DNA from 3 places in the Bacillus sp. GW823-FHT06A10 genome. Region 2 is predicted to be linked to each of the others. Evidence: riboswitches for the same ligand, from Rfam matches in the RefSeq annotation. Region 2 holds a riboswitch; each other region holds the start of a gene.

Region 1 (8,009 bases), on a different contig from region 2:
AGCGGAAGATATTATGTTTACAGATTCACCATTAATCCCAATTATTTTCCCAAGTGCTTCATATTTACAAAAACCATCAGTATCTGGTGTCCAATTCATTATCGGTTCTAGTCCAGAACTAAGATACGTAAAAATTAAAAAATAAAGAAGTAGGCAATCGCCTACTTCTTTATTTTATTTCTCTTTTGTATTCTTTTTTCGTTCCATCAGAGAAGACAACTTCTAAATCAAATTTTTGATAGTCTTTATCAAGTTTGAACACGTTCACTACTTGATCGATTACTTCTTGGTCAGCAGTATCTTTATCAAATTTTAACTCTTGTAGAAGTGGGCTTAATTTTGTAATAGCCTCGTCTCCTGTTAATTTTACATCTGCTTTATGATCTTCAATTTTTGCTTCCATTTTCTTATCAGCTGCTACATTTTTATAGTCTGCTTCGTAGTCTTTCTTTGTATCTTGGTAGTCTGCCTTTAAATCGAATTCATTGAAGTTTAGTTTTAAATCTGCAGGAGCCTCATTTTTTGCTTCTTCAGTCGTCTTTTTATTAGAAGTTGTGTCTTCTTTTGCAGGAGCTTTACATCCTGTTAATGCAGGTACTAGCATAAGAGCTAATAAAACTGATAGTAGAATTCTCATTATAAATTCCTCCTTATGTAAATTCGTTCTATACAAGTTTTTCCCAAAAACATGTAATTATGTATGTGTTGAAAATAAATTATTATCCTGTAGTCACAAGGGCTCATCCGCAATTTAAATAAAAAATGATTTGTATGTATATGGTAAATTGAAGTTGTGAGGAGGTACTGAAATGCTTTCTAAAACGTATCAAACGATCGGTCAATTATTTCAAGCAACATATGCAGCAAATGGCTATTATACAATAATATTCGGAGGAGTTAGTTTAGAGAGAAATATTATTTCATTATTAGTTATTGTATTGGTTACACAATTAGTAGCAGTGACGACTTTAGCTATAAAAGGAATGGTAAAGGGAAGAGGAAGCTCTGTAGTTAAAGTTGTATAAAAGTAAAAAGGTATCCTTCGTAGGATACCTTTTTACTTTTGTTATTTTGCAACTTCTGTCCACTTGTAGTTAAATTCACCGCCGAAGTCAGTCGTTACAAGTCCTTTAATGAAAGAGCGTTGTAAGTAAGAACGACCTTGTTGGTATAAAGGAGCGACAGCGCCGTCTTGTAATAGAATTTTTTCAGCTTGCTTCATTGCTTCAAAGCGTGCTTTTTCATCGCCAGCTAAATCTGTTTTCACTTTATGAATGAGCTCATCGTACTCTTTGTTAGAGTACTTATCGAAGTTATAAGCACTATCTGTTGTAAATAAATCTAAGAATGTAATTGGATCAGCGAAGTCAGGGCCCCAGCCGTCAATACCAATTTCATAGTCACCACTTAATAGTAGTTTCAACTGTTGTTTACGTGGTTGCGGTTTTAAATTCACTGTTAATCCATCTAAGTTCTTTTCTAACTCACCTTTTAAATATTCACCAGTCTTTTTAGCTAAAGCATTGTCACTTGTTAATAGTTCGATTGTTACTTTGTCAGTACCAAGTTCTTGTTTTGCTTTTTTCCAGTTTTCTTTCGCTGTTTTCACATCATCCTTGACTAGATTTCCATTTTCTTTACGGAAGTCATTGCCTTCTGGACTCTTTGCAAATTTCGCAGGAACCATTCCTTCAGCTGGAATAGCACCGTTATTTAAAATTGTTTCTACGTAAGCCTTTTTATTCATTGCGCCGTTAATAGCAAGGCGTGCATGTTGATTTTTTAATGTTTCATTTTTCTGATTTATTCGTAAGAATTGAATGCCGACTTCAGCGCGTTCCTTGAAGTTTGGATCGCTCTTATATTTATCAACAAACTCTGCAGTTAAAGCAACGCGATCAATTTGTCCTGAATCATATAAGTTCACTTCTGTAGACTTATCTTTAACGACATTGAAGTTGATTTCTTCTAATTTTACCGTTTTAGCATCCCAATAGTTAGGGTTTTTCTTCAATTGGAAACTTTGTTCGTGTTTCCAGTTATCTAATGTGAAAGCACCGTTGTAAATTAAATGATTTGTTTCTAAACCGTATTTATCGCCCTGAGACTTTAAGTACTCTTCATTAATTGGCAAGAATGTTGAGAATGTCGTTAAGCTTAAGAAGTAAGGAACAGGACGGTCTAGTTGTACTTCTAACGTTTTGTCATCAACAGCTTTGACCCCTAGTTGATCAATTGGTAATTGTTTTTGGTTTATTTGTTTCGCATTCTGTACATCGAAGAATAAGAATGCGTATTCAGCTGCTGTATCAGGATTTACGGCACGTTGCCAAGCAAAGACGAAGTCCTTTGCTGTAACAGGAGTACCGTTTGACCATTTTGAATCACGCAGATGGAATGTATATTTTGTTTTATCGGGACTAATGTCAACCGACTCAGCAACACCAGGAATCGGTTTATTATCTTCTCCCATTGCATATAAACCTTCAAAAACATTGCGCATTACATTCATGGATTCCCCATCCGTTGCTTTTGCAACATCCATTGTTGGAATTTCTGAAGCGAATGATAAGTTAATTGCTTGTTTATCAGGTACTTTATCGTTTGCTTTCGCTCCGCCTGCATTATCTTTATTTCCCCCGCAAGCAGTTAGTAATAGACTTGCCCCTAAAACAGATGCAACAACAGGTACAACTTTTTTCTTCATTGTTCGTTCCTCCCTAAATGTGTTGTTCGTAACGTCATAATGTCCATGTCTTGAAGTAGCTATAGAAGGAGATAGAACCTATTATAAATATTTGTTTATAGGTAATCAGGTGTTCTATATGTATATACATGTCGAGCTATAATCTATCGTTATATGTTTCAACTTAGTAGACATTATATTTTGATGGTGAAATATTTTGTTTCTTTGATTATTTAGAATATTAACACTGGAAAGAACTATATGTCAATAATAAAAATAGAATGTTAATTTCTTGGAATAATATATTAAAAAAGTAGATTCTCTTGTGTGAGAGAACCTGCTTTTAATATATTTTGCTAAAAAAACAATTGGTGTGGGCTAATAATAAGTGGGGATGAAGAACCCCCACTTATTACGGTTTTACTTTATTTTTCAATTTTTGCCCACTTGAAGTTTAATTGACCCGCAAAGTCTACTTGCACAATTCCTTTCACATAAGAACGTTCTAAATAAGATTCGCCTTTTTGGTAAAGAGGAGCGATAACAGAGTCTTTAAATAATATTTTCTCGGATTCTAGTAATGCTTCCCAGCGAGCTTTTTCATCACCAGCTAAAGTTGTTTTCACTTTTGCTATTGTTTCATCGAATTCCTTATTAGAGTAATGATCTAAGTTATAAGGGTTATTCGTTGTAAATAGCTCAAGGAATGTAATTGGATCCGCAAAGTCAGGGCTCCAGCCGTCAATTCCGATTTCGTAGTCACCTTTTAATAAAAGCGAAACTTGTTGCTTACGCGGTTGCGGTTTTATATTTACTGTTAATCCATCTAGATTCTTTTCTAGTTGCCCTTTTAAGAATTCACCAGTTTTCTTATCAAGGTCAGCATCACTCGTTAATAATTCTAATGTTATCTTTTCAGAACCAAGCTCTTGTTTAGCTTTTTTCCATAATTCTTGTGCAGATTTTGTATCAACTTTTGTTAAATCGCCGTTTGCAGTACGGAAGTCTTTTCCTTCAGGTCCTTTTGCAAAGTTTTTTGGAACGAGACCAAATGTTGGTGTAGAGCCATCATTTAATAACGTATTTACAAAGGATTTTCTATCAATTGTTTGATCGATTGCTTGGCGTGCAGAAACGTTTTGAAGTACTTTGTTGTGTTGATTCATGCGTAAAAATTGTACGCCTACATTTGGACGTTCTTTAAAGTTAGCATCTTTTTTATATTTATCAACGAAGTCAGATGTTAGTTTTATACGATCTAATTGTTTTGACTCGAATAAATTTACTTCTGTTGATTTTTCTTTTACGACGTTAAAATTGATTTCTTCTAGTTTGACAGTATCTTTATCCCAATAGGTAGGGTTCTTCTTAAATTTAAAGCTTTGTTCGTGCTTCCAATCGCTTAGTGTAAAAGCTCCATTGTACAAGATTGTATTATCTTCTAAAGCGTACTTATCACCTTGTGCTTTAAAGAATTCCTCGTTAATTGGTAGAAATGTTGGGAAAGCTGTTAAGCTAATAAAATACGGAACAGGACGCTCCAATTCTACCTCAAACGTATGGTCATCAACTGCTTTTACACCAAGTTGGTCGGCTGGAAGTTCTTTGTTGTTAATTTTTGTTGCATTTTTAATATCAAAGAATAGAAATGCATATTCAGAGGCTGTTGCTGGATCTACGGCTCTCTGCCAAGCGAACACAAAATCTTTCGCTGTAACAGGAGTGCCGTTTGACCATTTTGAATCTCGCAAATGGAATGTGTATTTTGTTTTATCGCCACTTACTTCATGAGATTTTGCAACGCCAGGGAAAGGTTTGTTATCTTCACCAAGATTATACAAACCTTCAAATACGTTTCTCATTACTTGACCAGAATCAGTATCTGTAGCACGGGCCGTATCCATTGTTCGTATTTCAGTAGGTGAAGATAAATTTAAAACCTGTTTGCTAGGTGCCTCGTCTTTTGCATTTGCTCCGCTTGCTTCGTTTTTATAACTACCGCAACCAGTTAATAAAATACTTACTCCTACAACTGATGCAATACCGGGTACAAACTTCTTTTTCATTTGATTTTCCTCCTAAATAATTAAGTTTGGATGATGATGAGGGAAATGAAAAATAAAAAATCCCTCTTTTCATATTGAGAAAGAGGGATTTTTACGTACAAGTTATGCACCCGTATATAAACGAAGTCCCTCATTCTATCTTTCAAGCATAAAGCTTGCAGGAAGTGGCACAGTATTCAAAATGAACCTGCTGCCGAGGTTTCAAAGGGCCAGTCCCTCCACCTCTCTTGATACAATGAGTAAACGAATAAATTTTATTAATTTTTGTGTTTCTTTGATAATTCAAAATCTTACACCTTGAATAATGAAGTGTCAACCAAATGAAATATAGTTTAAATTTTCAGTTTTCTTAAACGAAAAAACCACTGCATATGGCAGTGGTTTTTCGCTTAGAAGTTAAAGTTATCTGGATCTGGACCAACGCGACAATCTTCATTTAAAGCTTGAATTGCTTTCATATCATCAGCACTTAATTCAAAGTCGAAGATGTTTGCATTTTCAATAATGCGATGTTCTTTAATTGATTTAGGGATTGTTACAACTTCGTTTTGTAAATCCCAGCGTAAAATAATTTGCGCAGTTGATTTATTATATTTTGTCGCAATTTCTTGTAACGTTGGATTATCTAGTAGTTGTCCTTGCATTAATGGTGACCAAGCTTCAAGCTGGATAGTATGTTCTTTACAGAATGCATGTAGCTCTTCTTGTGCTAAACGTGGGTGGTATTCCACTTGGTTGACCATTGGCTTAATTTCAGCAATTTCAAATACGTCTTGTAAGTGGTGAATGTGGAAATTACTCACGCCGATAGCGCGAACACGGCCATCTTTATAAAGTTTTTCTAATGCTTTCCATGATTCAGTATATTTCCCTTTTACAGGCCAATGTACTAAATATAAATCTAAATATTCTAGACCTAATTTCTCTAATGTAGTTTCAAATGCTTGAAGTGTTGTTTCATATCCTTGATCGCTATTCCATACTTTTGAGGTAATAAATAATTCTTCACGTGAAACACCGGATTCACGAATCGCTTGTCCAACGCCTTCTTCATTTTGATAGATTGCTGCAGTATCGATGCTGCGGTAGCCATTTTTAATTGCTGCTTTTACAGAATCAATTACTTCTGAACCATCTTCTACTTTAAAAACACCTAAACCAAACCAAGGCATTTTTACACCGTTATGTAATGTTGTATAGTCTTTTAAACTTGTTAAAATCATATTATTTCCCCCTAGCTTTTTTGTTTGTTGCTTCTACTGCTTTTTGAATTGCCTCTGAAAAATTATATTCGTATAAAGTTTTGAGACCCTCAGCTGTGGAACCACCTGGCGTTGTTACTTGTTCGCGGAGGTTAGCTGGATTTTGCGTTTGCTCGAGCATAGAAGCAGAGCCAGAAATCATTTGAATGACAAGATGTTTTGCGGTTTCTTCATCGACTCCATAACTTTTTGTTGCTTCAATTAAGCTTTCAGCAAAGTAATAAAGGAAGGCTGGTGCACTTCCAGTAACTGCAGTAAGCTGATGAACTTCTTCCTCAGTACAAAGTTGCGAAGTACCAATACCTCTTAAAAGCAGTTGCAGGGTTTCTTGATGCATCTCGGTTACTGATTGTCCCGTTGTATATAAGGAGATAGACTTTCCAATTTCAGCAGCTGTATTAGGCATAATCCAAGCAACAGGTGTGCCTTTTGGGAGTCTAGCTTCTAAATAAGATGGTCCAATGCCAGCTGCTACTGTTACGACAAGTTGATTTGATATTAACGGAGATAGCTCAGCTAATAATCCTTCATGAGCAGAAGGTGGCATTGCTAAAACAACCGTATCAACAGATGTAATATGCTGCTTCCAATCCGTTGTAATAGACACATTATATCGCCTTTGTAATTGTTCTAACTTTTCTACGTTGCTTCGGTTAGAGATGATAATTTCTTCGATGTACTCTTTGCTTGTTTTAAGTAATCCGGAAAATATAGCTTCTGCCATACGACCAGCACCAATAAATAAAATTCGATGTTTGTTAGGCATATCCTTTATTCCTTTCTAGTAGAGATATGTTATAAAAACGATATCATCTTTAAGAGAATTTTGTAAAAAGAAAAGACTTACCGTAGATGGAATAGATAATGAGAAGGTGGAAATTCATGGTAAAGGAAAGGGCTATTCCTTATACTGGTGATAGGGAATTTATTACACATCTGGGGAGAGATAAATATGGTTAGAAGTCCACTTTTTTTACTTGTTTCTAGTATTATTTGTGTATTAGTTGGATTGTATATTCAATCGAGTTATATTGAAATTTTCGCATCAATTATGGGGATCATTAATGTTTGGTTATTAGCGAGAGAAAAAGTATCCAACTTTTTATTTGGCATGATTACTGTTGCGGTATTTTTATACATTTTTATTACACAAGGTTTATATGCAATGGCAGTATTAGCCGCTTTTCAATTTATATTTAATGTATATGGTTGGTATTATTGGATTGCACGAAGTGGGGAGGGAGAGGTAAAAGCAACAGTTCGTTTAGATTTGAAAGGGTGGACTTTTTATATAAGTTTTATTTTAGTTGCTTGGATTGGTTGGGGTTATTATCAAGTCCGTTATTTAGAGTCAACAAGTCCATATTTAGACGCTTTAAATGCCGTATTGGGACTAGTGGCTCAATTTATGTTAAGTCGAAAAATATTAGAAAACTGGCATTTATGGATTTTATATAACGTAGTTAGCATTGTAATTTATATTTCTACTGGTTTATACGTCATGCTAATATTAGCTATTATTAATCTCTTTATATGTGTAGCTGGTTTGCTAGAGTGGAAGAGCAATTATAAGGGGCAAGAACATACAAATAATTATATCTAGAAAATAATTAGAATTAAAAAACCCCTGAAGCACATATGCTTCAGGGGTTTACTAATAGAATATAAGATTATGCTTTTGTCATACCAAGTAATACAGCGCCGCCTATAATTAAAACACTACCTAGTGCAATAAAGATCAATTGACGTTTTGTTTTCTTTTCACCTAAGAATACAATCGCACCGAATGTTGAGATAACGATTCCAGTTTGAGATAATGGGAAGCTTGTTGCTACTCCAACACGTGGTAATGAAAGAAGTAAGAATAAGTTTCCAGTTCCCCATAGTAAACCAGATAAAGCATTACGGATTGCATATTTGTTAAATGGTTTATGTTTAGATGTCAGTACAACCGCACCAACAAACATACCAACTGCTTGTGGTAAAATAGCAGAC
Region 2 (8,009 bases):
CATATACAAAGGTGAAAGGTGTAAAACAAGAAGAAATATTAAAATCAGCAAGACAACTTGCAGATATTATTGAAATGCCACAAGAAGATATAGATAAGTTAACTGAGACTGATAAGAAAGACTTTTGGATGCAATTAAATCCAGAACTTGCTCAAGACTTAGTATCAAAAAAAGAAATAGATAAGTTCCGAGATAAGGATATTACCGGAAAAGAGCTAGACAAAAAAATAGAAGATTTAAAAAGGAAACGCGTTACAGATAAAAATCTTCAAGAACTAACGGCTAAAGATATAGAAGTGTTAGCTATTAAAAGTAAAATGACCTCAGGTTTTCAAATGGCACCTCAAATTATTAAAAAGGACGTTAGTGAACAGGAATATGCGGTGATTAGTGAAAATTTAGCGAACCTTCCAGGAGTAGACGCATCAGTTGATTGGGAGAGAATCTATGTAAATGATGGATTATTCCGTTCTGTCCTTGGTAACGTTTCAAATGCTGATGAAGGATTGCCACGTGAACGATTAGATTATTATTTAGTGCGTGATTATAGCCGAAATGATAGGGTCGGCAAAAGTTATATCGAACAGCAATACGAAGATGTACTTCATGGTACAAAAAAAGAAGTAAGAAGCATTGCTGATAAACAAGGAAATACTATTAGAACGGAAACGGTTTCGGAAGGAAAAAGCGGTAAAAATTTAACTTTAACCATAGATATGGAATTGCAAAAAAAAGTAGAGGAGAGCATAGAAAAAATATTAAAACAATATAAAGGATCAGAATCAATGTTAGACCGTGCTTTCGTAGTGATGATGAATCCTAAAAATGGCCAAGTATTATCAATGGCTGGGAAAAGGCTTGTAGAAAAAGATGGGAAAATGGAAGTAGAAGATTATGCTTTAGGCACGCTGACAAGTTCATATGAGCTTGGATCAACGGTTAAAGGTGCGACAGTGTTAACAGGGTTTGAAACAAATGCAATAACTCCTGGAACACATTTTTATGATGCACCTATGAAGTTTAAAGGAACTAAGGAAAAGAAGTCTTGGAAAAATTTTGGTGATATAGACGATCTAAGAGCGTTACAAGTTTCTTCAAACGTTTATATGTTTAATATAGCATTAAAAATTGCTGGTGTGGATTATGTGAAAAATAGTTCACTAGATATTAAACAAGAATATTTTGATAAAATGAGATATTATTTCAGGCAATTTGGACTAGGTGTACAAACTGGTATTGATTTACCGAATGAAACTGCAGGACAAATTGGAAGAAAAGATAATCAGCCTGGTTTCTTATTAGATTATTCTATTGGACAATATGATACATATACACCACTTCAGCTTGCACAATATATTTCGACTATCGCAAATGGAGGGTATCGAATGAAACCACAAATTGTTCAAGAGATTAGAGAACAAACCGTTCAAAAAGATGAGGTTGGTAAAGTAGTACAATCAATAGAACCCGTTGTTTTAAATAGAATCGATATGAAACAAGAATATATTAATCAAGTAAAAGAAGGATTTAGAAAAGTATTTCAAGAAGGAGATGGAACGGGAGTAAGAGCGTTCCAAAAAGCACCATATAAACCAGCTGGTAAAACAGGGACCGCACAAACTGTATATGGTGGAGAAAATGAAATTGGGCGAAATGCGAAAGGCGATCGTAGAGAATGTTATAACTTAACATTAGCTGGATATGCGCCATATGATGATCCAGAAGTAGCATTTTCTGTTGTAGTACCGTGGGTTGAAAATGATAAATCGGGCATTAACTCCGATATTGGAAAAGAAGTTTTAGATGCTTATTTTGATTTGAAAAATAAGCGACTAACTGGTGAAGCGCCAAAAACAGATGCCTCTAAAGAGAATTAAAATGGAAGAAACGTCTCTAGCATTCATGTGAACTAGAGGCGTTTTTATCTGGGAATAGATTAGAAATGAGGTATATATGAAGCTGTTTATTCTAAAATATTGGAGGAACATATGTAGCTACATCTTAATTATAATAGGGGTTATTTTTATTAATAAGTCCTTTTTATTTTGTATGGTAGAAGGAATTTCGATGCAACCTACTTTGAATGAAAAAGATTATATACTTGTTAATAAGGTAAACGTCTGTTTATCGTCTTTTCATCATGGAGATGTTGTCATTATAAAAAAATAAGACGAGCCTACTTACTATGTGAAACGAATTATTGGATTATCGGGGGATAATATACAACTAAAAAAGGATGAGGTATTTATTAACGGTAAAAAGCGTGATGAGTCGTATATAAATTTAGATATGTCACAAGTATCCAATCGTTTTTCAAATTTTAGAGAAATAAAAGTTCCTACGCATAAATTATTTGTGTTAGGTGATAATCGTAATCATAGTAAAGATAGTAGGAATACACTTGGACTTATTGATGAGTCAAATATAATAGGTAAAGTAGAAATGGTATTTTATCCATTTGATCATATAAAATGGATAAAATAATTCTATTAACTATTCACGTTTTATAAAATCAATCATATATTAATAGCATAGGACAAGCAGAAAAGCTTGTTCTAACCTCACAGAACACTCCTTATCACGGTTAGGCATCTACATAGGTAGATGCTTTTTTTATGGTGATGACTGAAAATTATTTATCAATATAATGTAGCAAGCATATTAGGACTATTAGGGGAAGATTACTTGTACAAATAACAGTATGCTTAATTAAAACAATGAAATGTAAGGAGTGAGGAATAAGTGCTAAATATTTTAGTAGTTAATTTTCCAGCAGAGGGGCATGTAAACCCTACATTAAATTTAGTAAAAGCCTTGACTGAACGAGGGGATAATGTACATTATATTACAACGGCAAACTTTAAGGATAGAATTGAAGATTTAGGAGCTACTGTACATACTCATCCGGATCTATTAAAAGAGATTTCTATTGATGCTGAAACCTCATCTGGGTTAAATGCTTTCTTTCATGTGCATGTTCAAACTTCTTTATATATATTAGAAATTACGAAACAATTATGTGAAAGTATAAATTTTGATTTCGTAATTTATGATATATTTGGCGCAGGAGAGTTAGTAAAGGAGTATTTACAAGTTCCAGGTGTAGTGTCCTCACCTATATTTTTAATTCCGCCAGAATTTTTGAAGACATTACCTTTTCATCCAAATGCAGATATGCCATTCCAACCAGAGGAAATCTCTGAAAAATTACTAAATCAGATGGAACATAAATTTGGAGTAAAACCAAAGAATAATCTTCAATTTATGAATAATAAGGGTGATGTTTGTCTCGTATACACAAGTTGTTATTTCCAACCTAATAGCGAATCGTTCGGGGAAAATAACATTTTTATTGGACCGAGTATTTCAAAGCGTAAAACAAATATAAAGTTTCCACTGGAATCACTTAAAGAAAAGAAAGTTATTTATATTTCAATGGGAACACTGCTTGAAGGACTCGAACCATTCTTTAATACTTGTATTGATACTTTTTCAGATTTTGATGGGATAGTTGTAATGGCAATTGGTGATAGAAATGATATTTCTAAAATTAAGAAAGCACCAGATAATTTTATAATTGCTCCATACGTACCTCAATCAGAAATATTAAATGAAGCAGATGTTTTTATTACACATGGCGGTATGAATAGCGTACACGATGCCATTCATTATAATGTCCCATTTGTAATAATACCGCATGATAAAGACCAGCCTATGATAGCGCAAAGACTAACTGAGCTTGAAGCGGCACATAGACTATTGAAAGAACATGTTAATGTGCACACTTTAAAAGAGGCCGTAACAGATGTTCTTTCAAATGAAAAGTATAAACATGGTATAAGAAAACTTAATGATAGCTTTTTAGAATGTGGTGGTTCAAAAGAAGCAATTGCAGTTATTGAATCTCTTTTAAATAAAGTAAAACTTTAATCGGTAGGGATTTTACTACCCATAAATAGCGGGATAAATAGTCGTAACTGTATACAAGCATAGAGGTTCTCACCTTTATGCTTGTATATTCTTATCCAGCAAATTGCACAGCAGTATTTGCATGTAAAAAAGCAGTATCAAAAACGGGAACAGTAAGATCATTTTGGGAGATGAGTAAAGGTATTTCAGTACAGCCTAATAATATACCTTCAGCGCCGTTTTGAATTAATGATTTTGTAATTTGTAATAACTTTTCTTTAGATGTTTCTGAAATGATCCCTCTACTTAATTCATCTAATATGACATGGTGGATAAAGGTTCTTTCCTCTTCATTTGGGATAATTGTCTTAATGTTATATTTCGCTAATCGTGATTTATAGAAATCTTGCTCCATCGTTTGTTTTGTTCCTAATAGTCCGATACGTTTTATATTCTGTTCTACCATTTCTTTAGCACTTACATCACCAATGTGAAGAAGCGGGATAGATATTGCTTGTTCTACCTCCTCGGCAAATAGATGTACAGTATTTGAACACATTAATAAACATTCAGCCCCAGATTTTTCAACTTTCTTTGCAACTGTAACTAGTTCATTTTTCACTTCTTCATATTGATGGTTTTGTAATAAAGTAGTTACTTCACCAAAATCCATACTATATAAAACTAACTTTGCATTTTGATCGTATTGAGAGAGTGTAAGTGTATTAATATGTTTATAGTATAATGATGTAGATTCCCAACTTAATCCTCCAATCAAACCAATAACTTTCATAATGCATTCCTCCCGAAACGATTTTGAATTTATTATTTCATAATTCCGATAAGAATACAATGATTTAAATGATCTATTTAACAAAAAATAAAAATAGTAAGAAAAGTGTTGAAATTTACATTCTTTAGTGCCATAATACGAATTACAAATTAATACTTATCCAGAGAGGTGGAGGGAACGGCCCTAAGAAACCTCAGCAACCCCTATGTAATTTTATAGGAAGGTGCTAATTCCGCAGAGGACACGATGTGTTTTTTGAAAGATAAGAGGATTCTTGAACGTGAAAGAAAATGACCTCTTATGTAAGAGGTCATTTTTTTGTTGTATAGAAAGGGAGTGTCGATGCATAATTCATTTTTAAATTAAATATAGAGTAATAAAAGTTGACTAATATGAGAGGGGAATTGTCATGAACAAATTATCAACAAAGTTAGTAGTAGCAATCGGTATTGGAGCAGCATTATACGGGATATTAGGACTTTGGGGATTTTCTATTGCACCGAATACATTTATTAAACCAGCATTAGCTATATTAACTGTTTTTGGAGCATTATTTGGTCCAGTGGCAGGACTGTTAATCGGACTTATCGGTCATACCGTAACAGATACGATTGCTGGCTGGGGTATTTGGTGGGGCTGGGTTATTAGTTCAGGGATTATTGGATTTTCAATGGGTCTTATTCAAAAAAGAGTTGGCTTTAGTGTGAAAAACGGGTCGTTTAACAAGGGGGATATTTCTTATTTAGCAATTACTGGGCTAGTTGGTATTGTCATTGCTATTATATTTGCTGGGGCATTCGATATTATTGTGATGGGAGAACCATTTGACAAAATTATTATCCAAGTATTAGGAGCAACAATTTCCGATGTTATCGTTTTCTTAGTAGTTGGATTGCCACTTACAATTGGCTTGGCAAAATCTAATAAGAAACATACACATTTAAAAATTGAAAAGTAGGGATGTTAACATGAAACCAATTATTTCGTTTGAACAATTCACCTTTCAATATGGGCATGCTGCGCAGCCTACTTTAAGTGATATTACCTTTCATATATACCCTGGGGAAAAAGTACTAATTGCTGGACGAAGTGGTTCAGGAAAGTCGACATTAGCTCATTGTATAAATGGGCTAATCCCATTTTCTTACGAAGGGACTAGTACAGGTAACGTTTTAATTGCCGGTAAAGACCCGAGGGAAGGAAGTATTTTTGAACAAAGTAAGCAGGTAGGAACAATTTTGCAAGATCAAGATGCTCAATTTATTGGTCTGACAGTAGAAGAAGATGTAGCTTTTTATTTAGAAAATGAATGTGTAAAGCAAGACGACATGAAAAAGATTGTTTCGGACTCATTAAGAAAGGTGAAGATGCATACGTTTCATAAACAAAGTCCACATGAATTATCAGGAGGTCAAAAGCAAACAGTTTCTCTAGCGGGTTTATTAACAACAAATGCGGATATATTATTGTTCGATGAACCGTTAGCTAATTTAGATCCACTAAGTGCCTTACATACGATAAAACTTATGAAAGATATACATGAACAATATAATAAAACGATTGTTATTATTGAACATAGAATAGAAGAAATTTTAAACCTGGATTTAGACAAAGTTATATTAATTGATGAAGGTAAAGTCATTGCGATAGGAACACCAAAAGAAATCTTAGCGTCAAATATATTACCACGTATCGGCTTAAGAGAGCCTATTTACATCGAAGCATTAAAGAGATTACATTTTGATAGTAATAATGACGTAATATATCCAATGGAAAACCTTCAAAAAGAAAAGGTAAGCAACGTTATAAAAGAGTGGATGGAGAAACAAGTCATATTAAAAGGGAATACTAAAAACAAGGAATTACTTAAAGTGGAGAATTTATCATTTTCATACTCTAATAAACAAAAAGTATTAGAAAATGTAAACCTTTCAATATATGAAGGAGAAATTGTGGCACTGTTAGGGCATAATGGAGCAGGGAAATCAACATTAGCTCATAGTCTTATAGGCATAAACAAAATGAAAAATGGGAAAATTTTGTTAAAAGGTGAAGATATTAGTTCTTGGTCTATTCGTAAACGTGGGGAAATCATATCTTACGTGATGCAAAATCCAAATCATATGATTACACAGCCTACTGTTTTTGAAGAAGTTTCATTTACATTAACATTACATAATTTTTCTAAGGAAGAAATTAAGAATAGAGTAGAAGGAATTTTAAAAATTTGTGGTTTATATCCATTTCGTAATTGGCCAATTCAAGCACTAAGCTATGGGCAAAAAAAGAGATTAACAATCGCATCTGTATTAACAACAAATCCTAAACTTATCATATTAGATGAACCAACAGCGGGACAAGATTATTATCACTATAAACAATTTATGTCTTTTATTAAAAACCTAGCTAAAAAGGGAATTTCATTTGTTTTTATCACTCACGATATGAATCTCGCGCTAGAATATACAGACCGTGCAGTAGTTCTACATGAAGGGAAAATTATTGCGGATAATACAGTGTTTGATGTATTAGGCGATCAAGAAACGTTACAAAGAGCCAACTTAAGAGAGAGTTCTTTAACCAAGCTTGTTAAATTTAGTGGGATTGCATGTCCAGAAAAATTTATGGAGCTTTATTTAGATAGTAATAGGAGGGAGGAAGGTGCATAGTACATATTTTCATCGTATGGATGGGGTAGTGAAATTGTTTTTATTTATTTTTTGTATGACGCTTACTTTTTTGTTTTTTGATTTTCGGGTGTTGCTAATATTATTTATTATTGGGTGTATCGGGCTCAGCATTGCTAAAATTCCATTTCGTAAAATTTTAATTGTTTTTAGTGTCATATTTACATTTAGTTTATTAAACTCTGTCATGATTTTATTGATTACACCAACTCATGGATCTGAATTAACTGAATCATATACCGCGTTTTTACATGTTGGATATGTAACGATTACATATGAAACATTATTTTATGCAGCTACACTTTCATTAAAGTATTTTACGTTGTTACCATTTACACTTCTTTTTATTTACACGACAGATCCAAGTGAATTTGTAAGTAACTTAAGTAAACTTGGTATTCATTATAAGATTACTTATGCAATAAATATTGCACTACGTTATATTCCTGACATCCAGTCTGAGTATAAAATTATTAAACACGCGCAAGAAGCGAGAGGAGTGGCTTTTGAAAAAGGAGAAGCAAGTTTATGGGTTCGTATGAAGAACCGTGTTTTAATTTTCTGGCCGCTAATCATTCATTCTCTAGAAAGAATAGATACGGTTTCAAATGCAATGGATT
Region 3 (8,009 bases), on a different contig from region 2:
TTATTTGCTAGTCCTGGCGTCATATCAGATTCATGTAATAAAACTGGTACTCTATTTAGCCATCCTCCAATTACGACTGGTACAGATACGAAACCGCCTTTTGAAAAAATCACATCTGGTTTTAGTTTTCGAATCCTTACATACGCATCCATAACACCCTTCATTACAAGAAAAGGATCTTTTATATTTTTCAAATCAAAATAACGACGTAGCTTTCCACTCGCAATACTATAGTAGGGAATGCCTTCCTTTTCTATAATCGTTTTCTCAATACCTTGATGAGAACCAATGTAAGAGATATCCCAGTTGTCTTCTTGTAAATATGGGATAATGGCTAAATTAGGTGTTACATGTCCTGCCGAACCGCCACCTGTAAAGACTATTTTCTTCATACGTCTCCCCCTTCTAGACTATAATACACTAAAATATCTTGCCTCAGGGTGAGAAAATACCATAGCCGTTACGGACGCTTCTGGCTCCATCATGAATCCTTCTGTTAATGAAATACCTATTTCCTCTGGATGAATTAAGCGAAATAGCTTTTCTTGATCTGCAAGTTCTGGACACGCCGGATAACCAAATGACACGCGTATTCCTCTATATTTCGTACGGAAACGTTCTTCCATCGTCAGTTCAGGTGAGTCTGGAATGCCCCAGCGGTCACGAATGAGCATATGTGTTTTTTCAGCAAGTCCTTCTGCTAATTCAAGCGCTAACGATTGAATGGCATGACTACGTAAGTAATCACCTTTCTCCTTCCACTCTTCAGCAATGTCCCGAACTCCTTCCCCAACCGTAACAGATAAGAAAGCAACATAGTCCATCTCATCTCCAATTGGGCGCAAATAATCGCCTAAAGTACGATAGGGAGCCTTTCCTTGTCTAGGGAATGTGAAACGCTCTATAACACGCGTATGATTTTCTGGATCATATATTACAATGTTTTGTCCGTCGCTTTGCGCTGGGAAAAATTGATACACTGCTTTCGGCTTTAACCAAGATTGTCCTTCCTGCAATAATTCATCTATTAAATCATTTAATTCATGTGCTCTCTTATCTCCCTCTTTCAAAAGCTTCTTCACATTTCCTTTTAATCCAAGGTGATGCCCAAGTAGCATTTGTCTATTTAAAAATGGAGCGAGATGAAGAGCCGGAATATCACGTAATACAATTCGTTTTGTTGAATCAGGCACCATAACCTCAGCCTTCGGTAATGGCTCAATTACTGTTGGAATTTCTACTTTCTTCTCCTCTTTTTTTACGATATGAAGATGACGTTCTTTTTTATCCTGTTTCATCTTCTCACGCTCTTCTTCTTTTTGAAGCTTATTAATAATATCGAGCCCCGTCATCGCATCACTCGCATAACAAACGAGCCCTTTATATGATGGTGAAATTCGATTATCTGTAAACTTTCTCGTTAACGCTGCACCACCTACAACAATGGGCACATCAATATTTGCTGCTTTTAAATCTTCAGCAGTCGTTACCATTTGTTGCGCTGATTTTACTAATAAACCTGAAAGGCCTATAATGTCCGGCTTCTTTTCTTGTACTTCTTGAACAATTCGATCCGAACGTACATTAATTCCTAAATTAATAATCTCATATCCGTTATTCGCTAAAATAATTTCAACGAGATTTTTCCCAATATCATGCACATCACCTTTTACAGTTGCTAATAATACTTTCCCTTTTTTTGCACTATCGCTAGATTCCATATGTGGCTCTAAATAACTTACAGCAGCTTTCATACTTTCGGCACTTTGCAATACTTCAGCAACAATAAGTTCATTATTATTAAATAGTCGTCCTACCTCATCCATCCCTGTCATAAGCGGACCGTTAATAATATCAAGAGGTTTTCTTCCTTCTTCAAGTGCAAGACTTAAATCCTCGTGTAATCCTTGTTTCGTACCTTCTACAATATAATTTGCTAGTCGTTCATCTAGCGTTAACGTTTCTTGCACAACGACATCTTTCTTTTTAGCGACTCGGTAAAAGTTTGTAAATTCTTCTAACGTCTCTTTCGTCGTTTCAAACAGTAATGCATCTGCAAGGTGTTTTTCTTCCTCTGGAATCGACGCATAGCGTTCTAATTTTTCCGTATTAACAATCGCGTAATCTAATCCAGCCTTCGTAGCATGATATAAAAAGACGGAATTCAATACTTCACGTCCAGCCGGTGGTAAACCAAATGATATGTTACTTACACCTAAAATCGTTAAACACTCTGGTAACGCTTCTTTAATAAGGCGAATGCCCTCTATAGTCGCTGCCGCTGAACCAATATATTCTTCATCACCTGTCCCTACTGGAAACACAAGTGCATCAAAAATAATATCTGACGGGCGTATCCCATATTTCGTCGTTAATAATTCGTAACTTCTTTTTGCAATTTCTAATTTTCTTTCAGCACTTACTGCCATACCATCTTCATCGATTGTACCAACTACAATTGCAGCACCATACTTACGAAGAAGCGGTGTTACCTTTTCAAAACGCTCTTCTCCATCTTCTAAATTAATAGAGTTGATAACAGCTTTTCCTTGAATATAAGTAAGTGCTCTTGCCATAACATTTTCATCCGTTGAATCAATCATAATCGGTACTTTTAACACTTTCGTAACTTCTGTCAAAAATTTCTCCATATCTTCTATTTCATCACGATCAGGATCTGCCATACAAATATCAATAATATGAGCATTTTTCTTCACTTGCGCTCTTGCCACTTCAGCAGCCTCTTCAAATTTCCCTTCTGCTACTAATCGTTTAAATTTACGTGATCCAATAACATTCGTTCTTTCACCTACAAATAACGGTCTCATAGACTCATCATATTGCAGTGCCTCTAATCCACTAATTCCATGTCCTTCTCTCTCATGATGGTCACGAGGCTTAAGAGATGCTAGTGCTTCTTTCATTGCTTTTATATGTTCTGGTGTCGTGCCACAACAACCACCGATAATATTAACCCATCCTTCTTCAGCAAATCGCTTCACCTTTTCAGCGAGAGAAGATGGAGACTCATGGTAATGTCCATCTTCATCAGGAAGACCTGCATTTGGATAACAAGAAATGTAACACTCCGATAAATCAGATAGTGAACGAATATGGTCCCTCATAAACTCCGGACCAGTCGCACAATTTAACCCAACAGATAATGGTTTCATATGTTCTACTGATAAATAAAAAGCTTCAATTGTTTGCCCAGCCAGAGTCGTTCCCATTGGCTCAATCGTTCCTGAAATCATAATAGGAACCGTTTTTTTCAGTTCTTCAAAAGCAGCTTGAATTCCAATATAAGCTGCTTTCACGTTACGCATATCTTGACTCGTCTCAACGAGTAATACATCAACTTCTCCTTTTAATAATCCTCGTGCCTGCCTTGTATAAGCCTCAATCAATTCTTCAAAAGTCACACCACCAGTAACACTAATTGCTTTCGTTGTTGGTCCCATCGCTCCCGCAACATATACTTCCTTACCGCTTTCTTTAACAGCTTGCTTCGCCAAAAGTGCTGCCTTTTCATTTAGTTCTTCATCTAAATGAGACAGCTCATAATCACTTAGTACAATATTCGTTGCCCCAAATGTATTTGTTTCAATAATATCCGCTCCAGCTTCAATATAAGCTTTATGAATCTTTAAAATAACGTCTGGTCTTGTTTCTACTAAATATTCATTACAGCCCTCGTACTCTTCTCCTCCGAAATCTTCAGCAGTTAAATCCTCTTGCTGAATCATTGTTCCCATTGCACCATCTAATATTAAAATGCTATTTTGTAATTTTTCTTCTATACACTTCATCAATTAATACCTTCTTTCACTTCTTGCTTTTCTCTTACATATTTAACAAGATGTTCTGTAATTTCATATTTTAAAAATGGTGTAATAAGATAAATACCATTAAAATATTTCATCGCTGCGTCGATCAATTCTTGCGAAATGCGAATCCCTTCCTCAATTGCCGCCTCTTTCGTTTCGTGTCCATCCATTCTCTCTCTTATTTCTTCTGGAAGAGTAATACCCGGTACCTCAAAATGAAGAAAATCTGCATTCCGCTTACTTACTAACGGCATAATTCCAATAAAAATAGATTGTTCCAAATGCTTTGTCGCTTCATACACTTCTTCAATTAACGCGATATCGTAAATTGGCTGAGTTAAAAAATATTCCGCTCCAGCATCTATTTTTCGTTCCATTCGCTTAACCGCTGCTTTTAAGTGCCTCACGTGAGGATTAAATGCGCCGCCTACAGAAAACCTTGTCGCCGGTCCAATTGATTTCCCTAAAATTGAACGTCCATCGTTCATTTCTTTAATCATTTTAATGAGCTCAATAGAGGACAAATCGTATACAGAAGTTGCACCAGGAAAATCACCAACGCGCGCTGGATCACCAGTTAAAGCTAACACTTCTTCCATCCCTAACGCCGATAAACCTAACAAATGAGATTGTAGTCCAATGACGTTATGATCCCTACACGTTAAATGTGTCAATACCGGGATATCATGCTTCGTTAATAACGCACCCATTGCCATATTAGAAATACGAGGCGATGCTAATGAATTATCTGCTAGAGTAATAGCATCTGCTCCCGCTCTTTTTAAAGCTCTTGCTCCTTCAAAAAACCGCTGTGTATCTAACGTTTTCGGTGGATCTAATTCCACTACAACTGTCGTTTGTTTTTTCGCTTTCTCTGCTAGAGTGACGTGAGCCTTCGAACGTTTCTCATGCGTATGAACAACTTTCGGCCTTTGAATGGTGTCTTTTTCTATTACAGGTGTAACATTCGCAACAGCGTGCTTCATACTTTGAATATGTTCTGGAGTCGTACCACAACAACCACCTAATAACCGAATACCTTGCTCAATAAATCTCGGCGTCATCGCCTCAAAATAAGCTGGGCTTCCCTCATATACGTAACGTCCCTCCACATAATTCGGGAGACCTGCATTTGGGTATGCTGATAAATAGCCATTTTGCGGAATCGATATCATTTTGAAAGCCTCCGTCATATGAAGCGGCCCTAGTTGACAATTTAATCCAACAACATTTGCACCGTAATCTATAATTTGCTTTAATATTTCATTAACATCATTTCCATTTTGAGTCGTACCTGCTTCATGTAACGCTAATTGAGCAACAATTGGAATGTTCGTTTGCTTACGCAATACTTTAACAGCATGAAGTAATTCAAATTCATCGTAAAAAGTTTCTAATAGTAATCCATCAACCTGTTCTTCTAGTAAAGCCCCTGCCTGTTCAAGTAGCATAAACTCCCTTTCCATATCAGTCGTTGTAACGGCTCCGATATGTTTCATACCACCAATTGTTCCTAAAATTGCATTTTTATCTGTAACAGATGCTTTCGCCAGTTTTACTGCCGCTCTATTAATTTCTGTAACTTGATTTTCTAAGCCGTACATACGTAATTTCGCCTCATTTGCTCCATACGTATTCGTTTGAATTACATCTGCTCCAGCAGCTACATATTGTTTATGAATCGATATAATTAAGTCTGGATCCGATACATTCAATTCTTCAAAGCTACTTTGCAAGCCATGTGAATGCAATAACGTCCCAACCGCACCATCACCTATTACAATTCCTTTTGATAATAAATCTAGTAATTTCACGAATCTCCCTCATTTCTATCAATATAAAAACCCCCTCTTCACTTTGAAGAGGGGGACATAATCGTTCCTCCTCTTATTATGCAAAACATTCGTTTTGCAGGTATTAGCACCGTTTCAAACATTTCGTTTGAAGGTTGCCGGGTTTCACAGGGCCTTTCCCTCCACCGCTCTCAATAAGAGTTGTCTTTATTATTTTATTTATGTAGCTAAAAGGAAATGCGTTCCCCTTTTAACAATGTTTGTTAATTTTTTAATAAATTTAGCATGCACAAAAGTAAAAGTCAATGACACTTGCGGAAAAATAAAAATTTTTCAAAATAAAGTTGCAATTCAATTATCTTTTGTTGTAAAGTTAAAAACATAATAAAAATTTCATACGAACATTCTTATCTAGAGAGGTAGAGGGACTGGCCCTGTGACGCCTCAGCAACCATTAACATTTTGTTAATAAGGTGCTAATTCCAGCAAATTGTGAAAGATTTGACAGATGAGAAGAAGACTCTATTCAAACCGAAAGCCTTCTTCTTAGAAGGCTTTTTTTATTTTATATTCACTTAATGTTTCAATTTAAAAAGGAGGAATTTTCACATGTCAACAATCGAAACAAAACTAGCACAAATCGGCAATCGCAGTGAAACTACAACTGGAACGGTTAATCCACCAGTTTATTTCTCAACCGCTTATCGTCATGAAGGAATTGGTAAATCTACTGGCTTTGACTATTCACGAACTGGCAATCCAACTCGAGGTCTTTTAGAACAGGCAATCGCAGACTTAGAATATGGCGAACAAGGTTATGCCTGTAGTTCAGGGATGGCGGCTGTTCTCCTCGTCCTTTCTCTATTCCGCTCTGGAGACGAACTTATTGTATCTGAAGATTTATACGGTGGAACGTATCGATTATTTTCTGAACATGAAAAAAAGTGGAATGTTCGATGTAGATACGTAAATACACAGTCTATTAAACAAATTGAGCAAGCTATCACAACTGAAACGAAGGCTATTTTCATAGAAACTCCAACTAATCCATTAATGCAAGTTACTGATATTGCTGCTGTCGCAACTGTAGCGAAAAGGCACGGACTACTTCTTATTGTAGACAACACATTCTACACACCTTATATACAGCAACCATTAACAGAAGGTGCTGACATTGTACTTCACAGCGCAACGAAATATTTAGGGGGACATAACGATGTACTAAGCGGACTTGTCATTGCAAAAGGAAAGGAACTTTGTGAAGACATCGCTCATTATCATAATGCATCAGGTGCAGTTTTAAGCCCATTTGACTCATGGTTATTAATTCGCGGTATGAAAACGTTAGCGCTTCGCATGAGACAGCATGAAGAAAATGCGAAAGCAGTTGTTGCATATTTAAATGATGAAGACGGGGTGACAGATGTATTTTATCCTGGAAGAGGCGGCATGATTTCATTTCGCCTTAAAGATGAAGCTTGGATTAATCCATTCTTACAATCTTTATCCTTAATTACATTTGCCGAAAGTCTTGGTGGTGTAGAAAGTTTAATGACTTATCCAGCAACGCAAACACATGCTGATATTCCTGAAGAAATTAGAACAGCAAACGGTGTATGTAATCGTCTTCTTCGATTCTCCGTTGGCATTGAAAATAGTAACGATTTAATTCAAGACTTAAAGCAAGCCATTAAACTTGTAAAAGAAGGTGTAAGAATATGAGTTATTCTATAGATACACTCTTACTACACAACCAATATAAACATGACTCGCAAACAGGAGCTGTGAACGTTCCTATCTATAACACATCAACTTTTCACCAGTTTGATGTAGATACGTTCGGAAAATATGACTATAGCAGGTCAGGAAATCCAACTCGTGAAGCTCTTGAAGATATCATTGCTTTATTAGAAGGTGGAACAAAGGGATTCGCCTTTGCATCAGGCATTGCAGCGATTTCCACTGCATTCCTCCTTCTTTCACAAGGTGATCACGTACTCATTTCAGAAGATGTATACGGAGGCACTTACCGAGTGATAACTGAGGTACTCTCCCGTTACGGTGTTTCACATACATTTGTTGATATGACCAATTTAGAAGAAATAAAACAAAACATGAAACCAAATACAAAGCTCTTTTATGTAGAAACACCTTCTAACCCACTTTTAAAAGTGACAGATATTCGCGAGGTTTCTAAACTCGCAAAATCTATTGGCGCTCTTACTTTTGTTGATAATACATTTTTGACACCACTATTCCAAAAACCACTTGAACTTGGAGCTGATGTCGTTCTTCATAGTGCTACAAAATTTATTGCTGGTCATAGTGATGTTACTGCCGGATTAGCAGTAGTAAAAGATGCCGAACTCGCTCAAAAGCTTGGATTTTT

What was found. A riboswitch is a leader RNA that binds a small molecule or an ion and turns the genes downstream of it on or off. The one in region 2 is predicted to bind S-adenosylmethionine.
Region 1: linked by a shared signal. The riboswitch ahead of AC1Q8M_RS26240 (peptide ABC transporter substrate-binding protein) and the one ahead of AC1Q8M_RS09400 (ECF-type riboflavin transporter substrate-binding protein) in region 2 are both predicted to bind S-adenosylmethionine.
Region 3: linked by a shared signal. The riboswitch ahead of metI (cystathionine gamma-synthase/O-acetylhomoserine thiolyase) and the one ahead of AC1Q8M_RS09400 (ECF-type riboflavin transporter substrate-binding protein) in region 2 are both predicted to bind S-adenosylmethionine.

Annotation. Positions count from the first base shown of each region.
Region 1 covers NZ_JBXAHT010000006.1:48,027-56,035, reverse strand. The annotation lists gene AC1Q8M_RS26260 (peptide ABC transporter substrate-binding protein) at 1-145, shown strand, start outside; gene AC1Q8M_RS26255 (YusW family protein) at 170-637, opposite strand; gene AC1Q8M_RS26250 (hypothetical protein) at 810-1,025, shown strand; gene AC1Q8M_RS26245 (peptide ABC transporter substrate-binding protein) at 1,067-2,707, opposite strand; gene AC1Q8M_RS26240 (peptide ABC transporter substrate-binding protein) at 3,112-4,752, opposite strand; SAM riboswitch class I at 4,885-4,989, opposite strand; gene AC1Q8M_RS26235 (aldo/keto reductase) at 5,142-5,975, opposite strand; gene proC (pyrroline-5-carboxylate reductase) at 5,977-6,780, opposite strand; gene pnuC (nicotinamide riboside transporter PnuC) at 6,967-7,617, shown strand; gene AC1Q8M_RS26220 (GRP family sugar transporter) at 7,685-8,009, opposite strand, start outside.
Region 2 covers NZ_JBXAHT010000001.1:1,855,468-1,863,476, forward strand. The annotation lists gene AC1Q8M_RS09380 (peptidoglycan D,D-transpeptidase FtsI family protein) at 1-1,877, shown strand, start outside; partial or broken gene lepB (signal peptidase I) at 1,954-2,484, shown strand; gene AC1Q8M_RS09390 (macrolide family glycosyltransferase) at 2,743-3,930, shown strand; gene AC1Q8M_RS09395 (aspartate/glutamate racemase family protein) at 4,022-4,702, opposite strand; SAM riboswitch class I at 4,856-4,971, shown strand; gene AC1Q8M_RS09400 (ECF-type riboflavin transporter substrate-binding protein) at 5,112-5,660, shown strand; gene AC1Q8M_RS09405 (ABC transporter ATP-binding protein) at 5,671-7,371, shown strand; gene AC1Q8M_RS09410 (energy-coupling factor transporter transmembrane component T family protein) at 7,364-8,009, shown strand, end outside.
Region 3 covers NZ_JBXAHT010000002.1:579,970-587,978, reverse strand. The annotation lists gene murG (undecaprenyldiphospho-muramoylpentapeptide beta-N-acetylglucosaminyltransferase) at 1-392, opposite strand, end outside; gene metH (methionine synthase) at 411-3,809, opposite strand; gene AC1Q8M_RS17795 (bifunctional homocysteine S-methyltransferase/methylenetetrahydrofolate reductase) at 3,809-5,641, opposite strand; SAM riboswitch class I at 5,712-5,821, opposite strand; SAM riboswitch class I at 6,025-6,135, shown strand; gene metI (cystathionine gamma-synthase/O-acetylhomoserine thiolyase) at 6,230-7,342, shown strand; gene metC (cystathionine beta-lyase) at 7,339-8,009, shown strand, end outside.